Regions from separate parts of the Kitasatospora sp. NPDC092948 genome, predicted to be linked through region 3. Evidence: riboswitches for the same ligand, from Rfam matches in the RefSeq annotation. Region 3 holds a riboswitch; each other region holds the start of a gene.
What was found. Region 3 has a riboswitch for cobalamin ahead of ACIQF6_RS12090 (ribonucleoside-diphosphate reductase subunit alpha). Riboswitches for the same ligand answer to the same signal wherever they lie in the genome.
Positions count from the first base shown of each region.

Region 1: linked by a shared signal. The riboswitch ahead of cobN (cobaltochelatase subunit CobN) and the one ahead of ACIQF6_RS12090 (ribonucleoside-diphosphate reductase subunit alpha) in region 3 are both predicted to bind cobalamin.
Region 2: linked by a shared signal. The riboswitch ahead of ACIQF6_RS23935 (prenyltransferase/squalene oxidase repeat-containing protein) and the one ahead of ACIQF6_RS12090 (ribonucleoside-diphosphate reductase subunit alpha) in region 3 are both predicted to bind cobalamin.
Region 4: linked by a shared signal. The riboswitch ahead of ACIQF6_RS26760 (acyl-CoA thioesterase) and the one ahead of ACIQF6_RS12090 (ribonucleoside-diphosphate reductase subunit alpha) in region 3 are both predicted to bind cobalamin.

Region 1 is NZ_JBIVPU010000001.1:1,061,428-1,069,180, forward strand. It holds gene lnt (apolipoprotein N-acyltransferase) at 1-731, opposite strand, end outside; gene cobN (cobaltochelatase subunit CobN) at 893-4,570, opposite strand; cobalamin riboswitch at 4,740-4,878, opposite strand; gene cobG (precorrin-3B synthase) at 5,051-6,553, shown strand; gene ACIQF6_RS04360 (precorrin-8X methylmutase) at 6,550-7,176, shown strand; gene ACIQF6_RS04365 (precorrin-2 C(20)-methyltransferase) at 7,173-7,753, shown strand, end outside.
Region 2 is NZ_JBIVPU010000008.1:236,521-244,273, reverse strand. It holds gene ACIQF6_RS23950 (tetratricopeptide repeat protein) at 1-537, opposite strand, end outside; gene ACIQF6_RS23945 (trypsin-like peptidase domain-containing protein) at 534-2,264, opposite strand; gene ACIQF6_RS23940 (flagellar hook-length control protein FliK) at 2,521-3,000, opposite strand; gene ACIQF6_RS23935 (prenyltransferase/squalene oxidase repeat-containing protein) at 3,023-4,105, opposite strand; cobalamin riboswitch at 4,203-4,344, opposite strand; gene ACIQF6_RS23930 (MmgE/PrpD family protein) at 4,598-6,106, shown strand; gene prpB (methylisocitrate lyase) at 6,106-7,011, shown strand; gene ACIQF6_RS23920 (bifunctional 2-methylcitrate synthase/citrate synthase) at 7,030-7,753, shown strand, end outside.
Region 3 is NZ_JBIVPU010000003.1:564,459-572,211, forward strand. It holds gene ACIQF6_RS12080 (DUF1906 domain-containing protein) at 1-499, shown strand, start outside; gene ACIQF6_RS12085 (ribonucleotide-diphosphate reductase subunit beta) at 642-1,661, opposite strand; gene ACIQF6_RS12090 (ribonucleoside-diphosphate reductase subunit alpha) at 1,661-4,075, opposite strand; cobalamin riboswitch at 4,247-4,385, opposite strand; gene ACIQF6_RS12095 (GNAT family N-acetyltransferase) at 4,466-4,963, opposite strand; gene ACIQF6_RS12100 (helix-turn-helix domain-containing protein) at 5,233-6,216, shown strand; gene ACIQF6_RS12105 (histidine phosphatase family protein) at 6,224-6,970, opposite strand; gene mctP (monocarboxylate uptake permease MctP) at 7,137-7,753, opposite strand, start outside.
Region 4 is NZ_JBIVPU010000010.1:256,489-264,241, forward strand. It holds gene ACIQF6_RS26745 (hypothetical protein) at 1-459, opposite strand, end outside; gene ACIQF6_RS26750 (macro domain-containing protein) at 456-1,562, opposite strand; gene ACIQF6_RS26755 (putative Ig domain-containing protein) at 1,743-3,467, opposite strand; gene ACIQF6_RS26760 (acyl-CoA thioesterase) at 3,780-4,217, opposite strand; cobalamin riboswitch at 4,282-4,444, opposite strand; gene ACIQF6_RS26765 (sulfurtransferase TusA family protein) at 4,943-5,224, opposite strand; gene ACIQF6_RS26770 (MFS transporter) at 5,221-6,495, opposite strand; gene ACIQF6_RS26775 (FAD-dependent oxidoreductase) at 6,746-7,753, shown strand, end outside.

The sequences.
Region 1 (7,753 bases), on a different contig from region 3:
CGGCGGGTGATCCGGATGTTCGCCTCCAACCGGGCCCGCTCGTCCGGGGTCTGGCCCGCCTGCACCAGCGCCACCGACGCCGAACCGCGGGTGGCCGGTGCCCGCTGCGCGGCGAACGCCAGCGGACCCGACACCACCGCGACCAGCGCGGTCGCCGCCGCCGCGAGCCGCAGCCACCGGTCGCGGGCCAGCACCAGCACCGTCAATGCAGTGTTGACCGCCACCAGGGCCCAGCTCACCAGCCACACCCCGCCGATCGACGCCAGGCCGAGCACCGCCGGATGCTCCCACTGGGAGGCGCCCAACAGTGCCCACGGCCCGCCCAGCGCATGCCAGGACCGGGCGAACTCGGCGCTCACCCACACCGCCGGGACGACCACCGTCGCCGCCGCCGACCGGCGGAGCGTCAACTCGCCGTGCAGCAGCCACCACACGGCCAGACCCACCGGCGCCTGCAACACCCCGAACACCACCGCCAGCAGCGGCAGCGCCGGACCGATCGACGGGATCAGCCAGTACATCGCCGTCAGGATGAACCCCGCGCCGAACCACCAGCCGCGCACCGCCGCCTCGCGCGCCGAGCCCGCCGCCCGCATCAGCAGCAGCCCCGGCACCAGCGCCGCCCAGGCGAGGACGGCCAGACCGGCGCCGGGGAACGTCAGGACGGGCAACGCGCCCGCGACCAGCGCGCCGTAGCGCGCCGGGCGGGTCAGGGCGGTTCGCAGGTTCATGCGGAAATTGTCCGCCCGGGCGGGCCGGAAGACACCCCTTCACGATCACTCGCACGTCAAGTGTCGTCCGGCGTTCACCCGGGCTCCGGCGTTCACCCGGGCTCCGGCGTTCACCCGGGCTCCGGCGTCACTCGCCCTCAGTCGTCACTCGCCTCCGGGCGTCACTCGTCCTCCAGGTCTCCCTCGGTCTCCAGGAACACCTGCCGCAGCTCCGCCAGCAGCGCCGGGTCCGGCTCCGCCCACAGGCCGCGCTCGGCGGCCTCCAGCAGACGCTCCGAAATGCCGTGCAGCGCCCACGGGTTGGCCTCGGCGAAGAACTCGCGGTTGACCGGGTCGAGGACGTACTCCTCGGTGAGCTTCTGGTACATCCAGTCCGCGACCACGCCGGTGGTGGCGTCGTAGCCGAACAGGTAGTCCACCGTCGCGGCCATCTCGAACGCGCCCTTGTAGCCGTGCCGGCGCATCGCCTCCAGCCAGCGCGGGTTCACCACCCGGGCCCGGAACACCCGCGCCGCCTCCTCGGTGAGCGTGCGGGTGCGCACCGTCTCCGGGCGGGTCGAGTCGCCGATGTACGCCGCCGGGCTGCTGCCCGTCAGCGCACGCACCGTCGCCACCATGCCGCCGTGGTACTGGAAGTAGTCGTCGGAGTCGGCGATGTCGTGCTCGCGCGTGTCGGTGTTCTTCGCCGCCACCGTGATCCGGCGGTAAGCGGTTTCCATCTCCTCCCGGGCCGGCCGCCCGTCCAGGTCCCGGCCGTACGCGTAGCCGCCCCACACCGTGTACACCTCGGCCAGGTCCGCGTCGGTGCGCCAGTCCCGGCTGTCGATCAGCTGAAGCAGACCCGCGCCGTACGTCCCCGGGCGGGAGCCGAACACCCGGACGGTGGCCCGGCGTTCGTCACCGTGCTCGGCCAGGTCCGCCTGGACGTGCGCCCGGACGAAGTTCTGCTCCGCGGGCTCCTCCTGCCGGGCCGCCAGCCGCACCGCGTCGTCCAGCAGCGCCACCACGTGTGGGAACGCGTCCCGGAAGAAGCCGGAGATGCGCAGCGTCACATCGATCCGCGGCCGGCCCAGCTCGGCGAGCGGGATCGCCTCCAGACCCGTCACCCGGCGCGAGGCGTCGTCCCACACCGGACGGACGCCCAGCAGGGCGAGCGCCTCCGCGATGTCGTCGCCCGCGGTGCGCATCGCCGAGGTGCCCCACAGCGACAGGCCCACCGACGGCGGGAACTGCCCGTCGTTGTCGGCCCGATACCGCTCGATCAGGGAAGCGGAAAGCGCTTGCCCGGTCTCCCAGGCGAGCCGGGACGGCACCGCCTTCGGGTCCACCGAGTAGAAGTTCCGGCCGGTCGGCAGCACGTTGACCAGCCCGCGCAGCGGCGAACCCGACGGCCCGGCCGGCACGAACCCGCCCTGCAGGGCGTGCAGCACCGCGTCCAACTCGTCCGTGGTGGACGCCAGTCGCGGCACCACCTGGGCAGCCGCGAAGGACAGTACCTCGGCCACGGCCGCAGGCAGACCCGCAGCGACCTTCGCGACCGCCGCCGGGTCCCAGCCCTCGGCCTCCATCGCCTCCACCAGCGCCCGCGCCTGTGCCTCGGCCGCGTCCGTCGCCCCCAGCGTCAGCGCCGCCTCGTCCAGGCCGAGGGCCTCCCGCAGACCCGGCAGGGCGCTGACGCCGCCCCAGATCTGCCGCGCCCGCAGGATCGCCAGCACGATGTTGACCCGGTCCACGCCGACCGGGGCCTGACCGAGCACATGCAGGCCGTCACGGATCTGCGCGTCCTTGATCTCGCACAGCCAGCCGTCGACGTGCAGCAGGAAGTCGTCGAAGCCGTCGTCCTCCGGCCGCTCGTCCAGCCCCAGGTCGTGGTCCAGCTTGGCGGCCTGGATCAGCGTCCAGATCTGCGCCCGGATCGCCGGCAGCTTCGCCGGGTCCATCGCCGCGATGTTCGAGTGTTCGTCCAGCAGCTGCTCCAGCCGGGCGATGTCGCCGTACGAATCCGCGCGCGCCATCGGCGGCACCAGGTGGTCGACCAGCGTGGCGTGTGCCCGGCGCTTGGCCTGGGTGCCCTCGCCCGGATCGTTCACCAGGAACGGGTACACCAGCGGCAGATCGCCCAGCACCGCGTCCGGGCCGCACTCCGCCGACAGGGCAGCCGTCTTGCCCGGCAGCCACTCCAGGTTGCCGTGCTTGCCCAGGTGCACCACCGCGTGCGCACCGAACCCGCCGTCCGCCTCGGCCGCCGCGATCCACCGGTACGCCGCCAGGTAGTGGTGGCTCGGCGGCAGGTCCGGGTCGTGGTAGATCGCCACCGGGTTCTCGCCGAACCCGCGCGGCGGCTGAATGAGGACCAGCAGATTGCCCGAGCGCAGACCCGCCAGCACGAGGTCGCCGTCCGGGTTCTGCGAACGGTCCACGTACAGCTCGCCCGGCGCCGGACCCCAGTGCTCCTCGACCTGCTCGCGCAGCGCCGCCGGCAGCGTCGCGTACCAGCGGCGGTAGTCGGCGGCCGGGATGCGCACCGGGTTGCGGGCCAGCTGATCCTCCGTCAGCCACGCCTGGTCGTAGCCGCCGGCCTCGATCAGCGCGTGGATCAGCGCATCGCCCTCGTGCTGGTGGTCGGTCGCGGTGTGCAGACCCGGCAGGCTGTCACCCAGGTCCATGCCCTCCGCGCGCAGCCGCTCCAGCAGCCGGATCGCCGACGCCGGAGTGTCCAGACCGACCGCGTTGCCGACCCGGGCATGCTTGGTCGGATAAGCCGACAGAACCAGGGCGAGACGACGCTCGGACGCCGGCGTGTGCCGCAGCCGGGCGTGCCGCACCGCGATGCCCGCCACCCGCGACGCACGCTCCGGGTCCGCCGCGTACACCGTAAGCCCGTCCTGGTCGACCTCCTTGAAGGAGAACGGAACGGTGATCAACCGGCCGTCGAACTCCGGGACGGCGATCTGCGTCGCGGTGTCCAGCGGCGACAGCCCGTCGTCGCTGCCCTCCCACTGCGCCCGCGACCAGGTCAGGCACAGCGCCTGCATGATCGGCCGGTCCAACGCCGCCAACGCCCCGGCGTCCCACGCCTCTTCGTCACCACCGGCCTGCGCATCGGCCGGCCGGGTGCCGCCCGCCGCCAGCACCGTCGTCACGATCACATCGGCCGCGCCCAGCTCCGCCAGCAACTCCGGCTCCGCACCGCGCAGCGACGCGCAGAAATACGCGCGGGCCTGCGCACCCTGCTCCTCGATCGCTCGGCAGAGCGTCTCCACGAACGCCGTGTTGCCGCTCATGTGGTGCGCCCGGTAGTACAGCACCGCGACCCGAGGGCCTTCGTGCGACGCGGGCGTGGCGGGCTCCGCCGAGGCGGACGCGGGATGCTCCGGCGAGGAGGCGCGCTCCGCCGAGGTGCGGGCGGTGCGCTCCAGCGGACCCCAGGACGGGGCCGACGCCGGCGGCGCGAAACCGTGACCGGTCAGCAGCACCGTGTCCGACAGGAACGCGCCCAGCTCCGCCAGGTTCGCCGGACCGCCGTGCGCCAGGTACGCGTGCGCCTCCGCCGCGATGCCCGCCGGCACCGTCGACAACTCCATCAGCTGCGCGTCCGGCGCCTGCTCACCCGTCAGCACCACCACCGGACGCGGCCCCGCGAGCAGCGCGTCCAGCCCCTCCTGCCACGCCCGGCGCCCGCCCAACAGGCGCACCACGACCAGCTCGACACCGTCCAGCAGTTCCGGCAGATCGGCAGGGTCCAGCCGGGCCGGATTGCCCCACCGGAACCGCACCGGACCGCTCGACGCCCGGGCACTCAACAGGTCCGTGTCGGACGTGGACAGCAGCAGGATCATGCGAAAGCCCTCCCGGGCGTCTCGAACAGCGCGGACAACCCGGTCGTGGGAACACAGATGCGGTCGAGGACGCGGAGAGGCCCGACGGGGACAGAGCCCACGGGCACCCGCCAGGATGCGGGCATGCGGCAGCGCATGGCACAGGCCTTCCTCGGGGTCCTCGCCCCGGGCAGTGGAGGACGGCCGGAGTTCCTGGCTCCCACGGCTCACTGAGCCGCGGTCACAGTGGCGGGACCGCACCGGATTCTCACCGGACTTCCTCCGCTGTGCCGTCGCTGGCAGCGGACACCCCGAGAGGTGCCCGCCAGCATCGTACGGGTTGATGGCGCGTCGGGGGAGTGTGACGTGCGCCGCGCACCCGAAACGCCCGCCGCCGTCGCCCGAACCCCGCCCTGAGCTGGGCGTTCGTCCGGCCCACACCCCCGGGCGGCGACGGCCGGGACATCGGCACGACCCGCGGCCATGGGTATGCTCGCCGCCATGCCACCCACACCCGACGCCTTCGCGGCACCCATCGTCGGGCCCGACCGAGGCCGCGCCGACGCCTGCCCCGGCGCGCTCCGCCTGCACCCCGCCGAGGACGGCCACCTCGCCCGACTCCGGCTACCGGGCGGCTACTTGACGTACCGTCAGATGCTTGCGGTGGCCGACGCGGCCGACACGCTCGGCGACGGCGACATCGAGATCACCTCCCGCGGCAACCTCCAGCTGCGCGGCCTGCCCGAGCACTGCGCCGACGACCTCGCCGAACGGCTGCGCACCGTCGGCCTGCTGCCCTCCGACACCCACGAACGCGTCCGCAACATCGTCGCCTCACCGCTGGCCGGCCTCGACGGAAACGGCTGCCCCGACGTCGACCTGCCGCACTGGGTACGAGAGTTGGACGCCTCCCTGTGCGCCGCGCCATGGGCCGCCCGACTCTCCGGCAAATTCCTGTTCGCCCTCGACGACGGCCGCGGCGACACCGCCGCCCTCGACGCCGATGTGACCTTGATCGCAGTCGGCGACGGCCGCGCCCTGCTGCGCCTCGGCCGCGCCCACCGCGCCACCACCGTCGACCACCCCGTGTCCGCCGCGCTGTACGCCGCCCGGCACTTCCTCGACCTGGCCGACGGACGCGCCTGGCACCTGCGCGAAGTCCAGGCCGAACTGCCCGACGGTGACGTTCCGCTGCCGCGATTCGCCGGCGAACGGCCCGCGCTGGGCATGGTCGCGAGCGCTGTTCCGGCCGGGAGCGCCGTTTCTGGGGGGAGCGCCGTTTCCGGGGGGAGTGTCGGCCTCGGGGGGAGCGCTGTCTCGGTCGGGCTGAGGTTCGGGCGGGCGAGCAGTTCGCAGTGGCGGCTGCTGGCCGAGGTGCTCGGGCCGGACGGCGGCGAGAGCGTACGGCTGACGCCGTGGCGCGGCGTCGTCGTGCCCTCGGCCGGGGCTGGATTTGCGGCCGACGCGCTGCCGCGGCTCGCCGAGGCCGGCTTCCGGGTCGAGTCCGGCGGCCCCTGGGAGGGGGTCAGCGCCTGCACCGGCCTGCCCGGCTGCGGGAAAGCGCTTGCCGACGTCCGCGCGCAGGCCACCCGCACCATCGCCACCGTCCCCGCCGAAGGCCTGCCCGTGCACTGGTCCGGCTGCGAACGCCGCTGCGGACACCCCGCCGGACGCTGGGTCGACGTGCTGGCCACCGCCACCGGACACCGCATCGCCGTGGACGGCCGGGTCCGAGAGATCGGCACGGTTCGGGAGACCGGCTCGGACGGCCCGACCGCGAGCGCCGCGACCGCGAGCGACGTGACAACGAGTGACACGACTCCGAGCGCCACGGCCGCCAGCGCCGCGACAGCGAATGCCGCGACAGCGAACGCTGCGACGACGAGCGACGTGACAGCGAACGACGCGACGACGAACGACGCGACGACGAACGACGTGACAACGAACAACCTCGCCGAGGCAGTCGCCGAGGCGCGCAATGCCGAATGGCGGAGGACCGCATGATCGACTACGAGAAGGACGGCGCGGCCATCTACCGCCAGTCCTTCGCCACCATCCGCGCCGAGGCCGACCTCGCCGCGCTGCCCGCCGACGTGGCCCAGGTCGCGGTGCGGATGATCCACGCCTGCGGCATGACCGACCTGGTCGAGGACCTGCTCTGGTCGCCGAACGTGGTCGCCGACGCCCGCCGCGCGCTGCGCGCCGGTGCGCCGATCCTCTGCGACGTCAACATGGTCGCCAGCGGCGTCACCCGAAAGCGGCTGCCCGCCGACAACGAGGTGATCTGCACCCTCACCGACCCGTCGGTGCCCGAACTCGCCCGCACCATGGGCACCACCCGCAGCGCCGCCGCCATGGAACTCTGGCTGCCCCGCCTGGAGGGCGCCGTGGTCGCCGTCGGCAACGCCCCCACCTCGCTGTTCCGCCTGCTGGAGCTGATCGAGGCCGGCGCACCCCGACCCGCCGCCGTGATCGGCGTCCCCGTCGGCTTCATCGGCGCCGCCGAGTCCAAGCAGGCCCTGGCCGAACACCCGGCCGCACTGGAACACCTGGTGGTCCGGGGCCGCCGGGGCGGCAGCGCGATAGCCGCTGCCGCGATCAACGCGATTGCGAGTGAACAGGAATGACGAATCGTCAGGAGCCCGGCCGAGAAGGCCGGGAAAGTCCGGAGACCGGACGGCTGTACGGCGTCGGCGTCGGACCGGGTGACCCGTCGCTGATCACCGTGCGCGCCGCCGAACTCATCGGACAGGCCGACGTCATCGCCTACCACTGCGCCCGGCACGGCCGTTCGCACGCCCGGGCCATCGCGGAACGCTATCTGACGGGCCATCAGCTGGAAGAGCGGCTGATGTACCCCGTCACCGTGGAGACGACCGAGCACCCCGGCGGCTACCGGGGCGCGCTGGACGACTTCTACCAGGAGGCGTCCGAGCGGCTCGCCGCTCACCTCGACGCCGGGCGTACCGTCGTCGTCCTGGCCGAGGGCGACCCGCTGTTCTACGGCTCGTACCAGCACATGCACAAGCGCCTCGCGCACCGCTACCCCACCGAGGTGGTGCCCGGCGTCACCTCGATCAGCGCCGCCGCCGCCCGCCTGGGCACCCCGCTGGTGGAGGCCGAGGAAGTGCTGACGGTCATTCCGGGCACCCTGCCCGAGGAGGAGTTGGCGGCGCGCCTCGCCGCCACCGATTCCGCCGTCGT
Region 2 (7,753 bases), on a different contig from region 3:
CAGGCGCTCGTCGTGGGCGAGGTACACCCAGCCGAAGCCGCCGTGCCCGATGCAGCCCTCGACCCGGTAGCGGTCCGCCAGCAGTTCGCCCGGGCCGAGTCTCGGCACGAACGAGTAGGCCGTTCCGTCGTACGGGCAGCGCCCTTCCAGCAGGTTCGGCTGGCCGTTGAGACCGGTGCCCACGGGGCGGCGGCAGGTGGGGTTGGGGCAGAGCCTGCGCTCCTCGGGGATCTGCGGCGCGGCTCTGACCGCGCGGCCCGGCTCCGGTCCGTCGATCGTCGGCAGCGTGACGAGGCCGAGTCCCCACCAGGGGTCGTCGCCGGACGTACGCGGCGGCTGTACGGGCTCGGCGGGGCGCACGGGCGGTGCCGGCCGGCGGCCGGTGCGCACCGGGGCCGGCCGGGCCGGGGCCGGCTCCGCGGCCGACGGCCGTTCGCGGTTCGCCGGTGCGGGTGCCGGTGGCGGGAGCAGGCAGCGCCGGCAGTAGCCGGTCACGTCGAGTTCGCCGCCGCAGCCGGGACGGTTGCACGGGTTCATGCCCGCCTCCTGTCGATCTCGCGTCGAACGGCCTGGTGGTACTCCTCGACCCGGAGTTCGGCGATCGGCAGGTCGCATCCGCCGCTGTAGAGCAGCCGCCGGGCCGCCTCGTACGACTCGCCCAGTTCCTCGATCAGGCCGCGCGCGGCGGCTTCCGAGCGGTAGGCGTCCAGTCGTCCCCGGGCCCGGTTGCGCCGGGCGAGCAGGGCCGTGCACTCGGCGTGCAGGCGTCGGGCCCGCGCCAGCGACCGGGCGGCCGTCTTCTCACAGGTGTCGAGTTCCGCCGACAGCCATTCCTGGCGGGTGGATCCGGCGTCGGCCGCGCCGATGTCCCGCAGCACCCGCAGACGGACCGCGAGCGCGGCCGCGGCGGCGACCTGCGGCGGCGGGGTGCCGAGGATCCGCGGCGCGACGTGGTCGCGGCGCACCCGGGCGTCGCGCTCGGCCGCCCCGACTTCCTCGACCAGCCGGTCGAGCCGTTCCAGTCGGCGGGCGAACTCCGCCGCTCCGCCGGGCCGTCCGCCCGGTGTGGCGGGCGCGGCGGGCGCGGCAGGCTGCCCGAGGCTCGCCGCGACCGCACTGCGGACGTACCGCGGCGGGTCGCCCCGGTAGGCGAGCAGCAGGCGCACGCCGATGCTCGACGCCCGTGCGGCGATCGGTTCGAGCAGCCGGTAGTACAGCTCGGCGGGGTCGGCGGCCAGGTCGACCGCGTTCACCACGACGACGATCGGCGAGCCCAACGCCTCCAGCTGGTGGAAGAGGTCGTCGGTGACGCGGTCGGTCAGCAGGCTCAGGCTCTCCGCGAGCTGCTCGGCGACCTGCTCCGTCGTCCGCCCGGTCGCGTCGACGGCGGCGTCCACCTCGCCCAGCGGGGGGACGGTGCCGGGCGGGGCGCCGGTGACGGTCTCGTCGGAGGCGGCCCGGCGGTAGCCCGGCATGGTGAGGCCGACCAGGCGGGACGTCAGCGCGACCGCGCCGCCGCCGCCGATCGCGCAGACCCCGCCCGGCCCGGCGGACGCCAGCCAGCCGACCAGGTGCCGGGTCAGCGCCAGCTGCACCGGGTCGTCCAGGACCACCGGAGCCTGCGGCGACGGCCAGTCGCTCGGCGCCACCTGCGGGGGCCGGCTCGCCAGGTGCCCTTCGAGCACCGCGCTCGCGTACTTGTACAGCGTCGGGGCCGAGACCATCCAGCTGCTCTCGGCGAGCGGCGCCCGGACAACCACGACCACGCCGAGGATCTCACCACTCGCGGCGAGTGCCGCCGCACCGCTGAACCCGCGCTCGACGCGCTGCTCCAGCACCGCGTCGAGCTGTATCCGTTCCTTCGCGAAGTCGTACGAGACGAGCTTCGCGGTGGCCAGCTGGCCGTTGTTGGTGCCCGCCGGAAAGCCGAAGATCCGCACGATCTCGTCGCGCTGCCAGGTCCGCCGGATCCTCGCCCGGGGCACGCCCGGCACCTCGGACTCCAGGGCGAGGACCGCCACGTCCCCGCGTTCGTCCAGCAGCGGAGGCACCCAGCAGCTCTTGACGACGGTCGCCGAATGGACGACATCGGGACGTCCGGCGATCCGGACCCGGACCTCGCGACCGGCCTCGTCCCCGCCGCCGGCGTCCTGGACCACATGCGCACACGTCAGCACATACCTGCCGTCGAGCATCGTCCCGGCACCGTGTACGCGCCCCTGGGTGTCCTCGATGCGCGCCAGCCAAGGATCCTCCCACCCCATGGCAAAAGACGTTACCCCTGAAGCAATATGACGGACAATCACTTCACATGATCGGATCATCCGTGAACACACCGAGTGGCAGCCGGCGGCCCGGAACGCACCGACCGCGACGGCGCCGCCCCGGGAACCGAACCCCCACCGCAGCACCTGACGGACCGCCCCGCCGCCACCCACGGACTCCCCGGACCGCCCCGCCGGCGCCGACGGCCTCCGTCGCGGAGGGCCGGTCACCGGCGGGGCGCCGTCGTGCCGCGGGTCAGGGCGCGGTGACGCCCGGCTGCGCACCGGCGCCGAAGGACCAGCCCTCGACCGAGCCGGGAGCCGGGTCGTAGCTTCCGGCGCCGAGGCTGCTGTAGGTCCAGGCGCCGCCGTGCTGGGCGTGCCAGTACGACCAGTACGCGGTGCCGGTGGGGTTGGTGCAGGTCGTCGGCAGGCTGTTGATCGTGCAGACGAACCCGGGGTAGCGCGGGTGGAACGCGTACGAGAACCCGGCGCCGGTGAGGGCGGCGAGGCCGCTGGCGGGGTCGCCGAGGGCGCAGCCGGTCTGGATGCCGCCGCCGAGGGCGGTGAAGTCGACCACGACGGTGACGCCGGTGGTGCCGGAGCAGGCTGCCGCCTGCGCCTGCGGGGCCCGGGCGGCGGAGACGCCGAGCAGGGCGGCGGTCAGCGCCGTCGCGGCGGCGATCGAGCCGAGGACGCGGCGGGCCTGGCGGGCGGGGGCGAGGGTGTCGCTCATGCGGGGGCTCCTTGTCGGGGCGTCAGTGGGCGGCGGCGGGGCACGCGAGGACCGGCGCCGAGGAACGGGCCCCGTGGGCGGAGAGCGAGACCAGTGGAGTGCCGCTCAGGCCGAGGACGGCCTGGGCGGTGGCTCGGGCGGCGTTGCCCGGGTCGAAACCCGTGGCGTCGTAGGCGACCGCGCCCCGGACGGCCGGGTCCGCGGCGCAGCCCTGCTGGAGCTTGACCAGGGCGCTCCAGCCCTTGAGTCCGGCCCCGAGGCGGCCGGCGGCCAGCAGGCTCTCGGTGGCCAGTCCGGTGCTGTTGGCATTGGAGGAGGCCGCCCCGGCCGCAGCGAACCCGCCGTCGGCGTTCTGGTGGGCCGTCAGCCAGTTCAGGCCCGCCGCGGCCTTCGCGTCGCGGCCGGTCGCCTTGAGTGCCTGGACGGCGAACGCGGTGGCGTCCGGGTCGGCGGTGCAGGCGCCCTGGTCGAAGGAGACCGGGAACCCGCCGTCCGCGCACTGGCTGCCGGCCAGGAAGTCGACGGCGGCGGCCGGAGCTCCGGCGGGCGTGCGGACGAGGGCGATGACGGCCAGGGACTGGCCGAAGGAGTTGCTGTAGTCGCCCCACTGGGAGCGGTCGGAGAAGCGGCCGCTCGGCGTCTGCAGGGAACGCAGGCGCGCCGGGAGGTCGACGCCGCCGAACGCGGCCGGGTTCTCGCCGCGGACCTCGGCAGCGAGCAGCAGCTTGGCGGTGGCCCCGGCGTAGGCCTCGGTGGTGCCGTCGCCCAGGTAGCCGGCGGTGTTCTCCGGGCGGGCGAGCCAGGCGGTGGCGCGCGCGGCGGCCCGGTCGGAGCCGTGGGACGCGGCGAACGCCAGCACGGCGTCGACGGTCAGCCCCTGGTCGGGGTAGGCGGTGCCGTCGAAGACGGTCTCGAAGTGGTCGCCGTCGACGAGTTGGCGGGCCAGCCAGCCCGCGGCGGCCGCGTCCGGACGGACGGTGGCGGTGGTGGCAGCGGTGGCGGTGGCGGCGGGGGCCGCCTGGGCGGGGGCGGCTGCGGGGAGCGTTGCCGCGAGCGCGAGCGCCGGTGTCGCGAGCAGACCCAGGGAGCGGCGGAGCACGGGCACGGTGAGCCTTTCCGGGCCGGCGCGCGGGGCCCGGAGGGAGCTGACGCGCAGCCGCGCAGCCCTCGGAGCTCCGGCCCGCAGACCACGACGGGAGGAGTGGACACACACCTCCGCCGCCGGGTGTTCGGGCTCGCCGTCGGCAGTCGCCGACGGCCTACCGTTGCGGGTCAGCGCCGGATTCGGACCGGTCTTCCCCCAACAGCGGAGTCAGAAAATATGACGGCCCATCATGGCGAGGCCTGAAACACCGGGTCAAGGCCTCGACTTGGGCTTCCACCGGTTCTCGACCCACGCGAGTGCGCCGCACCGCCGGGGTGGGCGCCCTCCTTCCCCGACCGGTCCTCGCCGGGACCCGTCCGGTTCTTCGCCGGATTCGCAGGTTCGCAGCCCCGACGTGTACGGATTCCGCAGATTGGCCTGCTGGACCACGGCCGGGACGACCGGCAGTCTCGATCATGCGAACCCCAGCCGCCGACGCCCACGAGGAGTCCCGTGATCGAGCACCGCGTCCGTGTCCACCCCAGCGCCGACCGCCTCCCCCGCGAGGACCAACTCGCCTGGAAGCTCGCCTCGGTGGCCACCGCCACCGAGGAACTGGAGGCCGCCTGCGTGAGCATGGCCGTCAACCGGGTGATCGACAACGCGTCGGTGGCCGTCGCCTCGCTGCTGCGCCGCCCCGTCGCCGTCGCCCGCGCCCAGGCCACCGCCCACCGGGCCGTGCTCCCGGGCGCCTCGGTGTTCGGCAGCGGCGCCCGGGTCTCCCCCGAGTGGGCGGCCTGGGCCAACGGCACCGCCGTGCGCGAGCTCGACTTCCACGACACCTACCTGGCCGCCGACTACTCGCACCCCGGCGACAACATCCCGCCGCTGCTGGCCGTCGCCCAGCACACCGGCCGCAGCGGCGCGGACCTGCTGCGGGCCGTCGTCACCGCGTACGAGGTGCACGTCGCCCTGGTCAAGGGAATCTGCCTGCACGCGCACCGCATCGACCACGTCGCCCACCTGAGCGCGGCCACCGCCTGCGGCCTCGGGGCGCTGCTGCGGCTGCCGACGGAGGTCACCTACCAGGCCGTCCAGCAGGCGGTGCACACCACCACCGCCACCCGGCAGTCCCGGAAGGGCGAGATCTCCAGTTGGAAGGCGTTCGCCCCCGCCTTCGCGGGGAAGGCCGCGATCGAAGCGGTGGACCGGGCGATGCGCGGCGAGAGCTCGCCGTCGCCGATCTACGAGGGCGAGGACGGTTTCCTGGCCTGGCTGCTCGACGGCCCGTCCGCCGACTACGGCGTGCTGCTGCCGGAGCCGGGCGAGCCGCGCCGCGCGATCCTGGACACCTACACCAAGGAGTACTCCGCCGAGTACCAGGCCCAGGCGATCATTGATCTGGCCCGGCGCCTGCGCGAGAAGACCGGCCCGCTGGAGAAGGTGCGCTCGGTCGTCCTGCACACCAGCCACCACACCCACCACGTGATCGGCTCCGGCGCGAACGACCCGCAGAAGTACGACCCCGCCGCGAGCCGCGAGACGCTCGACCACTCCATCCCGTACATCCTGGCCGTCGCCCTGGAGGACGGCGGCTGGCACCACGAGCGCTCCTACGCCCCCGAACGGGCCGCCCGTCCGGAGACCGTCGCGCTGTGGCGGAAGATCACCACGGTCGAGGATCCCGAGTGGACCCGTCGCTACCACGACCCCGACCCGGAGCGCCGGGCCTTCGGCGGCCGCGTCGTGATCACGCTGGACGACGGCTCCGTGGTCGAGGACGAGCTGGGCGTGGCCGACGCCCATCCGGCCGGCGCCCGGCCCTTCGACCGGCCCGCGTACGAGGGCAAGTTCCGCACCCTCGCCGAGGGCGTCGTCGCCCCGGCCGACCAGGACCGCTTCCTCGCCGCCGCGGCCGGCCTCCCCGAGCTCGGGGCCGGCGACCTCGGCGAACTGTTCCCGGCCGTCGACACCGAAGCGGTGCGCGCCTTCGACGCCACCCTCCCGAAGGGCCTGTTCTGATGCTGCACACCCGCACCACACCCGCCCAGCGCCGCCGAGCCCTGCGCGAACGCCTGGCCACCGGAAGGCTGTTGGCCATGCCGGGGGCGATCAACCCGCTCTCCGCCCGCCTGATCCAGGACACCGGTTTCGAGGCGGCCTACCTGTCCGGCGCGGTCCTCGCCGCCGACCTCGGCCTGCCCGACATCGGCCTCACCACCGTCACCGAGATCGCCGCCCGCGCCCAGCAGACCACCCGGGTCACCGACCTGCCGGTGCTGATCGACGCCGACACCGGCTTCGGCGAGCCGATGAACGCGGCCCGGACCGTCCAGTTGCTGGAGGACGCGGGCCTGGCCGGTCTGCACCTGGAGGACCAGATCAACCCCAAGCGCTGCGGCCACCTCGACGGCAAGGGCGTCGTCCCCCGCGACGAGATGACCCGGCGGCTGCGCGCCGCCGTCGACGCCCGCCGCGACCCGGACTTCCTGCTGATGGCCCGCACCGACGCCCGCACCGTCGAAGGACTGGACGCGGCGATCGACCGGGCCAAGGCGTACGTCGACGCCGGCGCCGACGCGATCTTCCCCGAGTCCCTCACCGACCTCTCCGAGTACGAGGCGTTCCGCAAGGCGGTCGACGTGCCGCTGCTGGCCAACCTCACCGAGTTCGGCAAGACCCCGCTGCTGGACACCCGCACCCTGCAGGACCTCGGCTACGACATCGCCCTCTACCCGGTCACCCTGCTGCGCCTCGCCATGGGCGCCGTCGAGGACGGACTGCGCACCATCGCCGCCGAAGGCACCCAGCAGTCCCTGCTGCCCCGCATGCAGCCCCGCTCCCGCCTGTACGAACTCCTCGACTACCAGGAGTACTCGGCCTTCGACTCGGCCGTCTTCGACTTCACCCTCCCGCCCGGCTCCTGACGCACCGGAGGCACCGACATGCCCAGCACCACGACCGAGATCCACCGCGGCCTCGCCGGTGTCGTCGTCGACACCACCGAGATCTCCACCGTCATCCAGGAGACCAACTCCCTGACCTACCGCGGCTACCCCGTCCAGGACCTCGCCGAACACCGCTCCTTCGAGGAGACCGCCTACCTGCTGTGGCACGGCGAGCTCCCGGACGAGGCGCAACTGCGCGAGTTCCGGGCCCGGGAGAGCGCGCTGCGCCCGCTCGACCGCACCACCGCGGAGCTGCTGGCCAAGCTGCCCGAGACCTGCCACCCGATGGACGTGCTGCGCACCGCGGTCAGCTTCTTCGGCGCCGAGGACCCGACCGAGGACGACGGGCGTCCGGCCCCCGCCCTCGCCAAGTCCCTGAACCTGCTGGCGAAACTGCCGACCGTGGTCGCCGCCGACCTGCGCCGCCGCCGCGGCCTGCCGCCCGTCGCACCCGACCCGGCGCTCGGTTACGCCGAGAACTTCTTCCACATGTGCTTCGGCGCGGTGCCCTCCCCCGAGACGGTGCGCTGCTTCGAGATCTCCCTGGTGCTGTACGCCGAGCACAGCTTCAACGCCTCCACCTTCACCGCCCGGGTGGTCACCTCCACCCTCTCCGACCTCTACAGCGCCGTCACCGCCGCGATCGGCGCCCTCAAGGGCCCGCTGCACGGCGGGGCCAACGAGGCGGTGATGCACATGCTGGAGGAGATCGGCGACCCCG
Region 3 (7,753 bases):
CCGCGGCAACCTGCTGGTGGACGCCGATCCGGGAACCGCCCGCCAGCAGGGCGCGGACGCCGCCGACGACGCCGTGCACAAGGCCGAGGACCTGGGCTTCCGGCCCGGCGCGGTGCTCTACAACGACATGGAGAACTACGACCGCGACCAGTACCGCGACCGGATCCTCGGCTACCTGGCCGGCTGGACCCAGCAGCTGCACGCCCACGGCTACCGCTCCGGCGTCTACGCCGGCGCCGCCAGCGGCGTGAAGGACCTCGCCGCCCGCTGGGACGACGCCTCCTACCCGCAGCCCGACGTGCTGTGGGCCGCCGCCTGGAACTCCCACCACGACGTGAGCGACGCCGGGATGGGCCTGCCCGAAGGCGCCGGCCTCTTCGCCGGCGGCCGGCGCGCCCACCAGTACGCGGGCGACACCACCGAGGAGTACGGCGGGGTCAGGCTCGGCATCGACGCCGACTACCTGGACGTCACCTCGCCCGCCGACGACGGGCGCTGACCGGCGGCCGCTCCGAGCGACAGCCTCTGCGAGTGACGGCCTGCGCGAGCAACGGCCGCTCCGAGCAACGGCCGAGGGCCGCACCCCGGCGAGCGGGGTGCGGCCCTCGGCCGTTGACGGTTCGTCGTCCGGAACGCGTCCTTTAGAAGTCGTCGTCGAAGGAGACCGAGCCCTCCACGGCGACCTGGTACGCGGAGACCCGGCGCTCGAAGAAGTTGGTCAGCTCCTGGACGTTCTGCAGCTCCATGAACCCGAACGGGTTGGTGGAGCCGTAGCGGATCGGCAGGCCGAGCCGGGCCAGGCGCTGGTCGGCGACGGCCTCCAGGTACTGGCGCATCGACTCGGTGTTCATGCCGGGCAGGCCCTCGCCGCACAGGTCGCGGGCGAACTGGAGCTCGGCCTCGACGGCCTCCTCCAGCATCTCGGTGACCTGCTGGGCCATCTTGTCGTCGAAGAGGTCGGGCTCCTCCTCGCGGACGGTGTCGACCACCGAGAACGCGAAGTCCATGTGCATCGACTCGTCGCGGAACACCCAGTTGGTGCCGGTCGCCAGGCCGTGCAGCAGGCCGCGGCTGCGGAACCAGTACACGTAGGCGAACGCGCCGTAGAAGAACAGGCCCTCGACGCACGCCGCGAAGCAGATCAGGTTCAGCAGGAAGGCCCGCCGGTCCTCCTTGCTCTGCAGCGAGTCGATGTGGTCGACCGCGTTCATGTACTTGAAGCAGAACTGCGCCTTCTGCGCGATGGAGGGGATGTTCTCCACCGCGGCGAAGGCCGCGTTGCGGTCCTCCGGGTCGGGCAGGTAGGTGTCCAGCAGCGTCAAGTAGAACTGGACGTGCACGGCCTCCTCGAACAGCTGCCGCGACAGGTAGAGCCGCGCCTCCGGCGAGTTGATGTGCTTGTAGAGGCTCAGCACCACGTTGTTCGACACGATCGAGTCACCGGTGGCGAAGAACGCGACCAGCCGGCCGATCATGTGCCGCTCGCCCTCGGAGAGCTTGGCGAGGTCGGCGACGTCGGAGTGCAGGTCCACCTCCTCGACCGTCCAGGTGTTCTTGATCGCGTCCCGGTACCGGTCGTAGAACGACGGGTAGCGCATCGGACGCAGGGTCAGCTCGAAGCCCGGGTCGAGCAGCATCTTCTTCTGGTCTTCGGAGCTCATTACTGGCATGCCTCGCAGGACTCGGGGTTCTCCAGGGAGCAGGCGATGGCGTCCTGCTCGGCCTGGCTGAGGGTCGGGGTCTGCACCGGCACGGGCGCGGCGGTGCGGGCGGCGCCCGACGCGGCCTGGGCGATCCGGGTCGCGGGACGGGAGCGCAGGTAGTAGGTGGTCTTCAGACCGACCTTCCAGGCGTACGCGTACATCGAGGAGAGCTTGCCGATGGTCGGCGCCGCCATGAACAGGTTCAGCGACTGGCTCTGGTCGATGTACGGCTGCCGGGCGGCGGCCAGGTCGATCAGCGCGCGCTGCGGCAGCTCCCACGCGGTGCGGTACAGCGAACGGACGTTCTCCGGCAGCCACTTGAAGTCCTGCACGGAGCCGTTGGCCTCGCGCAGCTCGTCCCGGGTCTGCTGGTCCCAGACGCCGAGCTCCTTCAGCTCGCGCACCAGGTACGGGTTGACCTGGAGGAACTCGCCGGACAGCGTCTCGCGCTTGAACAGGTTGGACACCTGCGGCTCGATGCACTCGTAGACGCCGGCGATGGACGCGATGGTCGCGGTCGGGGCGATCGCCAGCAGCAGCGAGTTGCGCAGGCCGGTGACGGCGATCCGGGCGCGCAGCGCCTCCCAGCGCGCGGTCCACTGCGGGGTCGCGCTGCCGAAGTGGTCGACGTGCAGCTGGCCGCGGGCGGCGCGGGTCTCGCCGTACGCCTCGTGGCGGCCGAACTGCTCGGCCAGGTCGGCGGAGCGCTCGTACGCGGTGAGCATGATGCGCTCGGAGATCAGGGTGGAGAGCGTCTTCGCCTCGGCGGAGTCGAAGTCCAGCCGCAGCTTGAAGAAGACGTCCTGCAGGCCCATCACGCCCAGGCCGACCGGGCGCCAGCGGGAGTTGGAGGTGCCGGCCTCGGTGGTCGGGTAGAAGTTGATGTCGATCACGCGGTCGAGGAAGGTCACCGCGGTGCGCACGGTGGCGTCCAGGCGGTCCCAGTCCATCGCGTTGATCAGGTCGTCGGCCGAGGCGCCCGGGGCGACGTGCGCGCCCAGGTTGACCGAGCCCAGGTTGCAGACCGCGGTCTCGGAGTCGTCGGTGACCTCCAGGATCTCGGTGCACAGGTTGGAGGAGTGCACCGTGCGGCCCGGCAGCGCGGTCTGGTTGGCGGCCCGGTTGGAGGCGTCCTTGAAGGTCATCCAGCCGTTGCCGGTCTGCGCCAGGGTGCGCATCATCCGGGCGTACAGGGTCTGCGCGGGGATGGTGCGGACGGCCTTGCCGGCCTGCTCGGCCTTGCGGTAGGCCTCGTCGAACTCCTCGCCCCACAGGTCGACCAGCTCGGGCACGTCCGCCGGGGAGAACAGCGACCAGTCCTGGTCGGCGTTCACGCGGCGCATGAACTCGTCCGGGATCCAGTGCGCCAGGTTCAGGTTGTGGGTGCGCCGGGCCTCTTCGCCGGTGTTGTCGCGGAGCTCCAGGAACTCCTCGATGTCGGCGTGCCAGGTCTCCAGGTACACGCAGGCCGCGCCCTTGCGCCGGCCACCCTGGTTGACCGCCGCCACGGAGGAGTCCAGGGTGCGCAGGAACGGGACGATGCCGTTCGACTTGCCGTTGGTGCCGCGGATCAGCGAGCCGCGGGAGCGGATCCGGGAGTAAGACAGGCCGATGCCGCCGGCGTGCTTGGACAGCCGGGCGATCTGCGCGTACCGGTTGTAGATCGAGTCCAGGTTGTCCAGCGGCGAGTCCAGCAGGTAGCAGGAGGACATCTGCGGGTGCCGGGTGCCGGAGTTGAACAGCGTCGGGGAGCTGGTCAGGTACTCCAGGCGGCTCATCAGCTTGTACAGCTCGGCCACCTCCAGCACCGACTGCTCGGAGGCACCGACCGCCAGGCCCGCCGCCACACGCAGCAGGAAGTGCTGCGGGGTCTCGACCACCTTGCGGGTGATCGGGTGGCGCAGCAGGTAGCGGGACTGCACGGTGCGCAGGCCGAAGTACTCGAAGCGGTCGTCGCCGGAGGCGTCGATCAGCGAGTCGAACAGGTCGGCGTGCGCGGCGACGAACTCGGCGGTGGTGTCGCCGATCAGGCCCTCGGCGTGGCCGACGGCGATCGAGGCGGAGAACGAGGCGACGCCCTGGGAGGCGGCCTCGTCGGCGATCTCCATCGCCAGCAGGCGGGCGGCCAGCTTCGAGTACTGCGGGTCCTCGGCGATCATCGACGCGGCGGCCTCCACGGCCAGCCCGCGCAGCTCGGCGAAGTCCGAACCGGCGTGGCGGCCGCGCAGCGCGGCGGCGGCGACGTGGCCGGGGTCCACCTGGGGGAGGTCGGTGCTGCGGTCGGTGAGCAGCCGAAGCAGCGCCGCACCGGGGTCGGTGAAGGCGTCGGCGGATCCCTGGGACGGCAGGGTGACTGAGGCGGCGACGGTCAAGGCGCACTCTCTCCTGTGGCGGCGACGGACGTAATTCGAGGTGTCCGGCAGCACGCAGGCGGCAGGGGAGGACGGCACGCCGAAAACGCTCGAACGGCGCGCGAAAGACCCACCCCCGGCCCGCCCGCGAGGCCGGACGGCAAAGCAGTGCTGCATGGCGTCTGCGGGGATGCCGTGTCGCACACCGTCAGCAGGTCCTCGGACTGCGCGGGCGTCGCTACAGCCCGCTCACCGTTGCGGGGCAGTCCCGGATTCGCACCGGGTTCCCCTGCTTCGACAGCGAGGTCGAGCATACATGTTGTGGCGGCTGGAGCTGGCGGCACCAGATGTAGTAGCGCGTGTCGCGTCGTGGTGCCGCGCGTAGACAACGGAAACCGCGCCCGAGGGGCCTCAGAACCGCATCGTGTAGACCATCAGGTTCATGCCGGGGGCCGCCTCCCAGTCCCGTTCGGGGGTGCGGAGGAAGCCCAGAGCATCGTAGATCCGGTGCGCCGCGGTCATCGTCGGCCGGGTCGAGAACGCCATTCCGGCCAGTCCGAGTTCCCGGCTGCGATCGATCGCCGCGGACACCAGCAGCCGGCCGATGCCGCGCCCGCGGGCCGCCGCGGCGACCGCCAGCATCCGGATCTCGCCCTCGTGCGGCAGCGCGATGTCCGCCCACTCGGTGCCGCCCGCGGCGAAGGTCACACAGCCGAGCACCGGCCCGTCCGCGCCGTCGACGGCGACCAGCAGCTCGGCCTCCCGGTTGCGCCGTGCGGCGTCTCTCAGGAGCCCGACGTAGCCCGAGCCGGGATCGGTGAAGCCGTCGCCGACGAAGGCTTCGATGCTGACCTCCCCGGCTCCGGCGAGGTCGTGGTCGAGGGCGCGGCGGACGATCGGGGAGTGCATCCGGACAGTGTGCCGGACCGGGCGCGGCGCGGATCGGCCAGGTCCGGGTCGAACGGGTATCCGGTCGGCCGGTGCACGTTGTCGCGGCCGGTCCGGCCGTTGCGGTCCAGGTCGCGGCCGACCAGAACGCCGAGGAGTCCGAAGCTGCCGATGAGGCCCAGCAGGGCGAGCGCGGAGGTCATGGCTCCACTCTCCGCGCCGCCGCGCCCCGCCACGAGTGGCAGAAATGCAGCATTGCCTCGAAATCCTGCCACTGCCATGCTGGACCGATGCTGAAGAACGTCGCGGTCATCGTGCTGGAGGAGATCCACCCGTTCGAGCTGGGCGTGGCCTGCGAGGTGTTCGGCCTCGACCGCGGCGCCGCCGGCCTGCCGGTGTACGAGTTCGGCCTGGTCGGCGACCGGCCCGGCCCGATGCGCACGCACTCCGGCTTCGACATCCACGTCCCGTACGGCCCGGAGCGGATCGCCGAGGCGGACCTGGTGATCGCCACCGCCACCGGCATCCGCGCGCAGTACCCCGAGGCGCTGTGCGAGGCGCTGCGGGCCGCCCACGCCCGCGGCGCGTACACGCTGTCGATCTGCTCCGGCAGCTTCCTGCTCGGCGCCGCGGGCCTGCTCGACGGCCGCCGCAGCACCACCCACTGGCAGTACGCCGACGTGATGGCCGAGCGCTTCCCGCTGACCACCGTCGAACCCGACGTGCTGTACGTGGACGACGACCCGGTGATCACCTCGGCCGGCACCGCCGCCGGCATCGACGCCTGCCTGCACCTGGTGCGCAAGGTGCAGGGCGCCGAGGTGGCCCGGGCGATCGCCCGCCGGATGGTGGTCGCCCCGCACCGCGACGGCGGGCAGGCCCAGTTCATCAACCGCCCGCTGCCCGAGGGCGACGGCGACTCGCTGGCCGGCACGCTGGAGTGGATGCGCCGCCACCTCGACCGGGAGACCAGCGTGGACGAGCTCGCCCGGCAGGCCCACATGTCCCCGCGCACCTTCGCCCGGCGCTTCCAGCAGGAGACCGGCACCACCCCGCACCGCTGGCTGACCGGCCAGCGGGTGCTGTTCGCGCAGCGCCTGCTGGAGTCCACCGACGAGAGCGTGGACGCGGTCGCCGCCCGCTGCGGCTTCGGCAACGCCGCCACCCTGCGGCACCACTTCGGCCGCCGCCTCGGCACCACCCCGCAGGCCTACCGGCGGGCCTTCGGCGGCCCCGGCGGCCCGGCCGGGACGGCCCGCCTCAGGAGCGCCTGACGGGCGCTCAGGACAGGTGCGCGGTCTGGTTCCAGCCGGACGGCCGCAGCCCGCCCTCGCGGGCCCGCCACACGCTGGTCGAGCAGTTGGCGACCGGCGGCAGCGCCAGCAGCTCCTCCTCGCCGAGCCGGTCCAGCACATGACGCAGCATCAGCACCGTGCAGTCGTGCGCGACCAGCAGCACCGGCCGGCCCGCCTCCTCCTCGCCCAGGTCGCGCAGCAGGCCGCGCACCCGCAGCGCCACGTCCAGCCAGGACTCGCCGCCGGGCGGCCGGTAGTACAGCTCGCCCATCCGCCGGCGGCGCTCCGCCTCGGCGGGGTGGTCGCGTTCGATGGCGGCCTTGGTGAGCATCTCCAGCACGCCCAGTTCGCGGTCGCGCAGCCGCTCGTCGTAGCGGACCGGCAGGCCGACCGGGACGGCGCCCAGCCCGGAGGCCTGGGCGAGGGCGATTCTCGCGGTCTCCGCGGTGCGCACGTACGGGGAGCACCACACCGAACGGGGCCGGTCGGCGGGCGGCAGGGCGGCCCACCAGCGGCCCAGGTCGACGGCCTGGGCCTGGCCGCGCATGGAGAGCGGGATGTCGGCGTCCCGGCAGGTGATCGGGACGGTCAGGGCGCCGGTGGCGTCCGCGTGCCGGAACTCCACGTTGGCCGTGGACTCGCCGTGCCGGGTGGCGATCAGGACCGACGGCAGCCGCCGTCCGCCGTCGGTGTGGGTGCGGTGGCCGTTGCGTACCGCGGTGAGGTCGGTCATTGGCGGTGGCTCCCCGTTGTCGGTGCTGCTTCGGTGGTGCTCGTCTCTCCCGGTCTCTCCCGAAAAGCGCTGTCATAACAGATGATCGCGCCGTCACCCCAGTGTCGATCGAGGCAACGGCGCGACCCAAGGGCGCATACGGGGGCTGGTTGCGCCCCCGCACGCGTCAGTGCGCCAGCGTGGGCTGCGGAGCCTTCTCCACCGCCTCGTCGCCGGCCTCCGCGGTGTAGTCGGCCTTCGACGTCTCGTCGGCCCCCTCCGGGGCCTTCAGGGCCCGCAGCACCAGCGTCAGCACCACCGCGACGAGCAGGTTCAGCACGAACCCGGTCAGACCGATGTAGCCGATCTCCCCGAGCACCGGGATCTTCGCGGCCGACCCGCCGAAGTGCCTGGTGGCCGGCGACGCGATCCCGTACGCCTTCCAGGTGCCGTAGACCATGCCGACCGCCCAGCCGGCCAGCAGCGCCCAGCGGTGGAACCAGCGGGTGAACAGGCCCGCCACCATCGCCACCGCGGTCTGCAGGATCCACACGCCGCCCAGCAGCTGCATGTTGATCGCCGCCTGCTTGTCCATCACCAGCACGAACGCCAGCGCGCCGACCTTCACCAGCAGCGAGGCGATCTTCGCCACCCGGGTCTCGTCGGCCGGCGTCGCGTCCGGCTTCAGGAACTCCTTGTAGACGTTGCGGGTGAACAGGTTCGCCGCCGCGATCGACATGATCGCGGCCGGCACCAGCGCACCCACCCCGATCGCCGCGAACGCCACGCCGGCGAACCAGCTCG
Region 4 (7,753 bases), on a different contig from region 3:
CAGCGCCACCGGCCCGGGGGCGTCCGGGTCGCCGCCCAGCAGACGCAGCTCGGTGTCGTCCAACGCCGGTGCGGCGAGCAGCCGTTCGCGGACCGGGCCGAGCACCGGGCCGACCATGCGGTGGCCGTCGAGGACGAGGACCAGCAGGTCGTCGGCGCGGAAGCCGAGGTGCGGCAGGTCCTCGGCCGTCCCGGCGAACCGGCCGCCGGCCTCGCCGTCGCCGTTGCCGTCGCCGTTGCCGTCGCCGTCGCCGTCCGACGGCCGGTCCGGTGCGCCGCGGAGTGCCTCCAGCAGCAGCGCGGCGGCCTCCTCGACGGCGCGCAGCTGCTCCGCCCCGCCCCGGTTCGACCGCACGTCCCGCAGCAGCGAGGCGAGTCGGCGGAGTGCCGCGGGACTCAGCAGCGGCGCCAGCCGGTCCCAGTCGGCGGCGGCAGCGGCGAGCACGCCGTAGGGGTTCATCGGTTCCCTCCCTCGTCGGCGGACCACGCGGCGAGCTGTCGTTCGACCAGGTCCGCCACCTCGGTCCGGCGGACCACCAGGTGCAGCTCCCACCGTGCGCCGCGGGCCAGTTCGGCGTCGACGGCGGCCCAGAGCATGCCGAGGCTGACGTCGTGGGTCAGGCCGCCGCGTCCCGAGCCGAGCAGGGGCAGGCAGAGCGAGCGCAGCGGCCGGTCGAACCGGGCGTGTTCCTCGGCGAGCAGGGCGAACACCCGGGCGGCCGCCCGGGTCACGTCGGCCGGCAGCACCTGGTAGTCGTTGGTGCCGGGGCGGGGCACGGCGACGGCGGCGTGGTAGATCCGCCGGACGCCCTGCTCGGCGAGCGCGCCGGATCCGGTGGCGGCCACCGTTCCCGGCAGGACCTGCCGCCCGGGCGCGCCGTGCCGGGCCGTCCACTGCCGCAGCTCGTCGTGGATCACGTCCTCGACGACCTCGCCGGTCGGGGAGCGCCGCGCTCCGGCCCGCCGGAGGGACGCCGCCACCGAGGACTTGTACACCTCGGGCAGCGCCAGGTAGGTGTTGGCGGGCGAGACCACCACGTCCACGTCGCGCAGCAGGTCGACGGGGTGGACGTGCAGCGTCACCGGGACGGTCCGGGCTCCGGAGCGCACCCGCAGGTCGCGGTGCCCGGCGGCCGGCGGCGCGGCCGGCGTGGCCGGTCGGGCGGGCCCGGGCCGGGCCGTCAGGGCGACGAGCTGCTCGGCGACCTCGCCGAGCACCAGCGCCTCCTGGTGTTTGCGGAACCGTTCCACGCTGACGCCGTACACGCCGGCGGCGCGTCTGCGCCGGTCGGCGGGCGGCCAGTCCCGGGTGCCCGGGGCGAGGCCGAGGCTGTACTCGGCGGAGGTGCGCAGCGTGCCGGGCTCGATCCGCAGCACGGCTTGCCGCAGGATCCGTTCGATGCCGGCGGGCGTCGATTCCTGCGCGGAGCCGCGGCCGGCGGCGGCCGCGGCCCGGGCCAGCGCGGGCAGGTCCAGCTCCCGCAGCCGCATCAGGCCGAGTCGCCGCACCTCCCGTACCTCCTTCAGGACTGACGCATGGTCAGGTACGTCGATCGGCGGCATGCCGGACAGGATGGCACCGCGTCGACGACCGCGACAACCGCTTTCGCCCTGCCCATTCAACCGGCCCGCCCGGGCGGTTCCGGGTCGCCCGCCGGGCGCCTTCGGGGCGCCGGGCGGGCGACCGGGACGGCAGCCGGGCGGGTGACCGGGACGGCGCCCGGTGGGGCGTCAGGCGGGGCGTCAGGAGACGTTGAGCGTGATGTCGTCGAGGACGAAGGAGGTCTGCTTGGTGTAGTCCTCGGCGCCGGTGAACTTCAGCGTGACGGCCTGGCCGGCGTAGGCGGCGAGGTTGAAGGTGCGCTGCTGGTAGCCGGTGGCGGCGTTGACGTTGGAGTAGGTGGCCAGGGTGGCGCCGTTGGCGGTGACGGTGAGGGTGTCGAAGACGGTGGTGGGGGACGACGCGGTGTCGATGTGCAGCCAGAAGCTCAGGTTGTAGCTGGAGCAGCCGGTCGGCAGGGTGACGGTCTGCGCGAGGGTGTCGGTGTTGGTGGCGCCGTAGCCGTCCAGCCAGGCGTCGTAGGTGCCGGAGTGGGCGGGCTCGCTGCTGCTGCTGTTGATGGTGGAGGCGCCGCCGCTGTTGGTCTCGGTCCAGCCGGAGGTGCTGCCGGTCTCGAAGCCCGGGTTGGTGATCAGCTGGGCGGCGGTGCAGGTGGTGCCGCCGCTCGCGGTGACCGTCCAGGTGAAGGCGGCGGTGGCGGACGGGCCGGTGGAGTCGGTCGCGGTGACGGTGACGGTGGAGCTGCCGGCGGTGGTGGGGGTGCCGCTGATCAGGCCGGTGGCGGGGTTGACGGTCAGTCCGGCGGGCAGGCCGGTGGCGGCGTAGGACAGGGTGCCGCCGGCCGTGTCGGTGGCGGTCAGCTGGAGGCTGGTCGCGGTGCCGGCGGTGGCGGTGCGGGCGCCCGGGTTGGTGAGGGTGACCGAGCCGGTGTTGCCGGTGGAGCCGCCGCCCTGGGCGAGCCACGCGGTGGCGTTCAGGGCGAGCGCGGCGTCGGTGCCGGCCGGGTCGTCCCAGCCGTTGTAGAGGGTGTTGCCGGGCTGGCCGGTGCCGTCGTCGATCGGCGAGGAGTCGCCCCAGATCGCCACCCGGCCCTTGCCGAAGGTCGAGGTGGCGAACGCCGCGCCGGTGTTGCCGCTGTAACCGGTGCGGTAGACGAGGCCCTTGACGTTCGGGTTGTCGGCGGGCTTGAGGGTGAAGGTGGTGCCGTTGCGGATGATCGAGCCGGTGACGGTGCCGAACGGGCCGTTGATCACCGGGTCGGTGGTGGAGGAGATCGCCCGCGGGTTGTCGGTGGTGATGTTCAGCAGGTCGACGGAGAACCCGAACGGGTCGTTGTTGTTGACGCCGTTGCTGGTCAGCAGGTCGTTGATGATGGCCGGGGAGTCCCAGCCGTCGTTGTTGCGGTCGCTCTGGGTGTGGTCGGAGATCAGGAACAGGCCGCCGCCGTTCTGGACGAACGTCATCACGGCGGTCTTCTCGGCGGCGCTGAGGCGGATGTTGGGCTCGGGGATCACGAACTCGTCGAAGTTGGCGAGGTCGAGGGCACCACCGGTGCCGTAGGTGATGGTGTTGCCGGCGGGCAGCGTCTTCAGGCTGTAGTTGCCGGTCTTCTGCAGGGCCACGCCCCACGCCGAGAGGGCGCCCGTCCAGCTGGTCTCGGTGGTCGGGTTGGCGTTCTGCGCCAGCGGGTCGGGCTGGCTGGTGGAGATGATCCAGTCCGCGTTGCCCGCGGTCTCCGCCTTGGTGTTGTCGAACAGCACCCGCTTCGGGGTGGCGGCAGCTGCTGCGGCGGCGCTCCCGGGGGTGGCCGCGGTGGCGTGCTGCGGGACGGCGCTCGCGCCGGCGGCGGCCACCAGTGCGGCGGCGGCGAGCGCCAATGGGCGGGCGGCCTTCCACGTGCTGATCATCTGTCAATCTCCTTGGACCACGGGAACCATGGGGTACACGAGAGTGCGCTACGCGCGTAGGCGGGCACACGCTGCCATGGTGGGGTAAGCGGAGCTTGAACGGAACATGTCGAGAATGCGCTGTCCGCAATCACCCGATCCGTCCCTGCGTGACAGTGATCACGTGGCAATCGCGACAGCCCCGAGCCCGGAACGTCGAACAGGACGGCGTTCCGGGCTCGGGGTGCTTCGGGATCTGGGTGTGGCGGCGCGTCGGGCGGCGGTACGCCGGGCTGCGGCGCGTAGGGCTGCGATGCGTCAGGCGGCGATGCGTCAGGCGTTCGCGGCGGCCAGCAGGGCCGGGACCGGGCGCGGGTGACTCTCGGCGTCGATGGCGACGAACGTGAGCCGGCCGGTGGCGACCCGGGTGACCGGGCCGGTGGCGTTCCAGCGCTCGGCGGTGACGGTGACGTGGACGGTCATCGAGGTGCGGCCGGCCCGTTCGAGTTCGGCGTGCGCGGTCAGCAGGTCGCCGGCCCGGACGGGGGCCAGGAACGCCATGCCGTCCACCGCGGCGGTGACCGCCGGGCCTTCGGCGTGCCGGGCGGCGGCAGCGGCAGCGGCGTCGTCGATGAGCTTCATCACCACGCCGCCGTGGATGGTGCCGTACAGGTTGGTGTCGTGCTCGCTCATGATGTGCGCGAGGGTGACCTGGGACGCCTGCGCAGGTTTTGCGGCGGCCATCACAGGTGCGACGGTCTGATCTGCCACGGGAACTCTCCTTCGCGAGTCGCGGCTCGGACGATCCGCGGCGCCGGTGGGCGCTGCGGGCGGCGGCAGGTCTTCGGACTCGCGGGCATCTCCCGTTGGAGGGCCTGTCTACTGGCCGTCGCTTCCCGGGCCGGTCGGGCCCAGTGCGTGTGACGGCGGTCGTTCCCGCTCACCGCTGCGAGGCAGTCCTGGACTCGCACCAGGTTCCCTCTTGCAACGCGCCCACCCTGGCTCGGACGGGGGCGAACCGCTGCCCGACCAGCCTATATCCCCCGTTCGAGTGCTCCCGACGACGGTCCCGCCACGCGCTGCCGCGAGCACCGCGACCACGGACCCGCACGACGGGACGGGCCCGAGCGCAACCCGCTGCGCGGCGCCAGGGGGTGTCCGGCACGGACAGGGCCAGGCGCAGCACGAACGTCCCCGCTCGGCGCCGGGCCGGCGGGCCTCGCGCCGTGCGGACGGGTGCCGGGTCAGTCTGCTGCGCGATGCCAGGGGGTGCTCGGGGTGTTCGGCACCGACGGGGCCGGGCGCGGCGCGAAGGTCCCATCCCCGGTCCGCCGCCGGGCGGCGAGAAGAGTCCACGCGCGGTCGACGCAAGGCGCGGCGCGAAGACCCCGTCCCGATCCGCAGCAAGACGCCGGGTCCGCAGCACGAACGTCCCCGCCCGCCGCCCCGCGCGGCGCCGGGTCGGCGGGGGGAGCGCCGTGCGGGTGGGTGCTGGGTCAGTCGGTTGCGTGGTGCCAGGGGGCGTCGGCGCGGGTGGGTGTCGGGTGGGCGGTCAGGCGCAGTGCGTAGGTCTCGTCGGCGACGGGGCCGAGGTACGTGTGTCCGGTGAGGTGGCACCAGGCGGGGAGGTCGAGCGGGGCGGCCGGGTCGGTGGCGTGGACGTGCACGACGGTGCCGGCGGGGGTGTCGGCGACGGCGGCGCGCAGGCGCAGCAGCAGGGTGACGCAGAGCAGTCCGCGGCCGTCGACGGTGAGCCCGGGGGTCCGAGGGTCCGTCATCGCCGGCTCCGGGTGGCCGCGCTGGCGAGGGAGGGGAGGATCAGCAGGGCGAGCAGGCCGCCGCCGACGGCGAGGACGGGGTAGCCGGCCAGGTCGACGACGGTGCCGGAGGCGAGGCCGCCGGTGGCGCCGGAGGCGGCGATGGCGACGTCGACGCCGCCCTGGGTCTTGGCGCGGGTGGCGAGCGGAACGGCTTCGGTGAGGATCGCGGTGCCGGAGACCAGGCCGAAGTTCCAGCCGAGGCCGAGCAGGACGAGCGCGAGGGAGACCAGCGGGACGGAGCCCCCGGGGACGACGGCGGCGATCAGGCCGGCCACGAGCAGGGTGAGGCCGGCGGCGGCGCCGACGGCGAGCGGGCCGTACCGGTCGACCAGGCGTCCGGTGAGCGGGGACGGCAGGTACATCGCGGCGACGTGCAGCGAGATGACCAGCCCGGACGCGGTGGTGCTCCGTCCGGCGTCGTGCATGTGGACGGGCGTCATGGTCATCACGGCGACCATGACCAGCTGGGTGACCACCATCACCTGCGCGCCGAGCAGCACCCGGTTGCGGGTGCGGGCGGCGGCCTGCGGGTCGGCCGCGGGGTGGTCGGCCGCGGTCTCGGCGGTCGGGGCCGCGGCGGCGCGGGCGAGCAGCAGCGGGTCGGGGCGCAGCCGGGTGCCGAGGACGAGTGCGGCGGCGGCGTAGGCCAGGCCGGCCAGCAGGAACGGTCCGGCGAGGCGGGGCAGGTGCAGGGCGTGGGCGAGGGCGCCGGTGGGGGCGGCGAGGTTGGGTCCGAGGACGCCACCGACGGTGGTGGCGACCAGCACGGTGGAGATCGCCCGGGCCCGGTGGCCGGGGGCGGCGAGGTCGGCCCCGGCGTAGCGGGCCTGGAGGTTGGTGGCGGTGCCGGCGCCGTAGACGAACAGGGCGAGGAACAGCAGGGCGGGGCTGTCGAGCGCGGCCGCGGCGATCACGCCGACGCTGCCGACGGCGCCGGCGGCGTAGCCGGCGGCGAGCCCGGGGCGGCGGCCGCGGGCGGCGGATATTCGGCTGACCACGATCGCGGCGAGCGCGCTGCCGGCGGTGAACAGCGCGCTGGGCAGCCCGGCCAGTGCGCTGCTGCCGAGCATGTCCTTGGCGAGCAGCGCCCCGACGGTGATCCCGGCGGCCAGTCCGGCCCCGCTGAGGATCTGGGAGGCGACCAGGACCCTCAGGATGTGGCGCTGGACGGCCGGGTCGGTGGCGGGGTCGATGGTTGGCGGCGCGGGGGTGACGGTGTCGAGCTTCACGGTTCTTCTCAATCCTCCAACGTTTCGTGGAATACCATAGAGGGCCGTCGACGCCGCCCCGGAGCCGCACCCCACCGCCCCTGTTCCACCCCCTGCTCCGTCGACGGCGCGCGCCGAACGAGCGCCCGGCGCGCGGCGGTGGAGGGGGAGCGCTGACGGGGTGAGGCGAGCGCCCCCCGTGCGAGTGATGAAAGGGGCTCGATGGGCCGAGCGCACGTCAACCGGGGTGGTGCGCTGCCACGCTGAGCCGGTGATTTCTCGACGCGGACTTCTCTTTGCCTCCGGCGGCGCGGTGACGGCCGCCGCCCTGGTCGGCCCCGGAGCCGGCCCTTCCCATGCGGCGGGCGAGGCCCCGCCGGACCCGGCGCGGCGGGAGGCGGCGCTGATCATGGCGCGCCGGATCCTGCTGACCGACGCCGACCACAACGACCTGACACTGGAGTACCTGAAGCTGCTGACGGGCCGTCAGCGCCTGAAGAAGACCACCGAGCGCGACGTGATCGTGGTCGGCGCCGGCGTGGCCGGCATGGTGTGCGCCCGCCTGCTTCAGGCGGCCGGGCACAAGGTCCGGGTGCTGGAGGCGAACCGCAGCCGGGTCGGCGGCCGGGTGAAGACCTTCCGCGGCGACGTCTGGCAGGACCCGCGGCTGCACGCCGAGGCAGGCGCGATGCGCATCCCGTCCAGCCACGTGCTGACGCTCGCGCTCGCCGACCACCTGAAGGTGCCCCGCCGCCCGTTCGACCTGGTGGACGTCCCCCCGGTGCCGGACCAGGTCTCCCAGGACTCCAAGGTGACGTACACGTCGTGGACGGGCGAGGAGTTCAGCAGCGGCGAAGCCCCGGTGTACGTCGCGCCGAAGGGCCTCGGCAGCCGGTTCGTGTTCGTCAACGGACAGACCGTCACCAAGGCCGCCTACAGCGCGAACCCGGGCCCGATCAACAAGACCTTCGGCTGGGACAGCAACCAGACCACCTCGGCGGCCTTCGACAAGGCCCTCGACACGGCCCGCGCCTACACCATGACGAAGAACCCCGACGGGACGTGGACCGACAAGCCGATCGCCGAGCGGGTCAACGGCATGGCCGACCTGCTGGACAAGATGGACGGCTACTCGCTGCTGCGCTACCTCCAGGAGGGCGAGGGCTGGAGCGACGCCCAGATCCAGGCGGTCGGCACGCTGGAGAACCTCACCAGCCGGCTGTCGTACGGCTTCCTGCACTCGGTGTTCGACGCCGGTGACATCAACCCGTCGGTCACC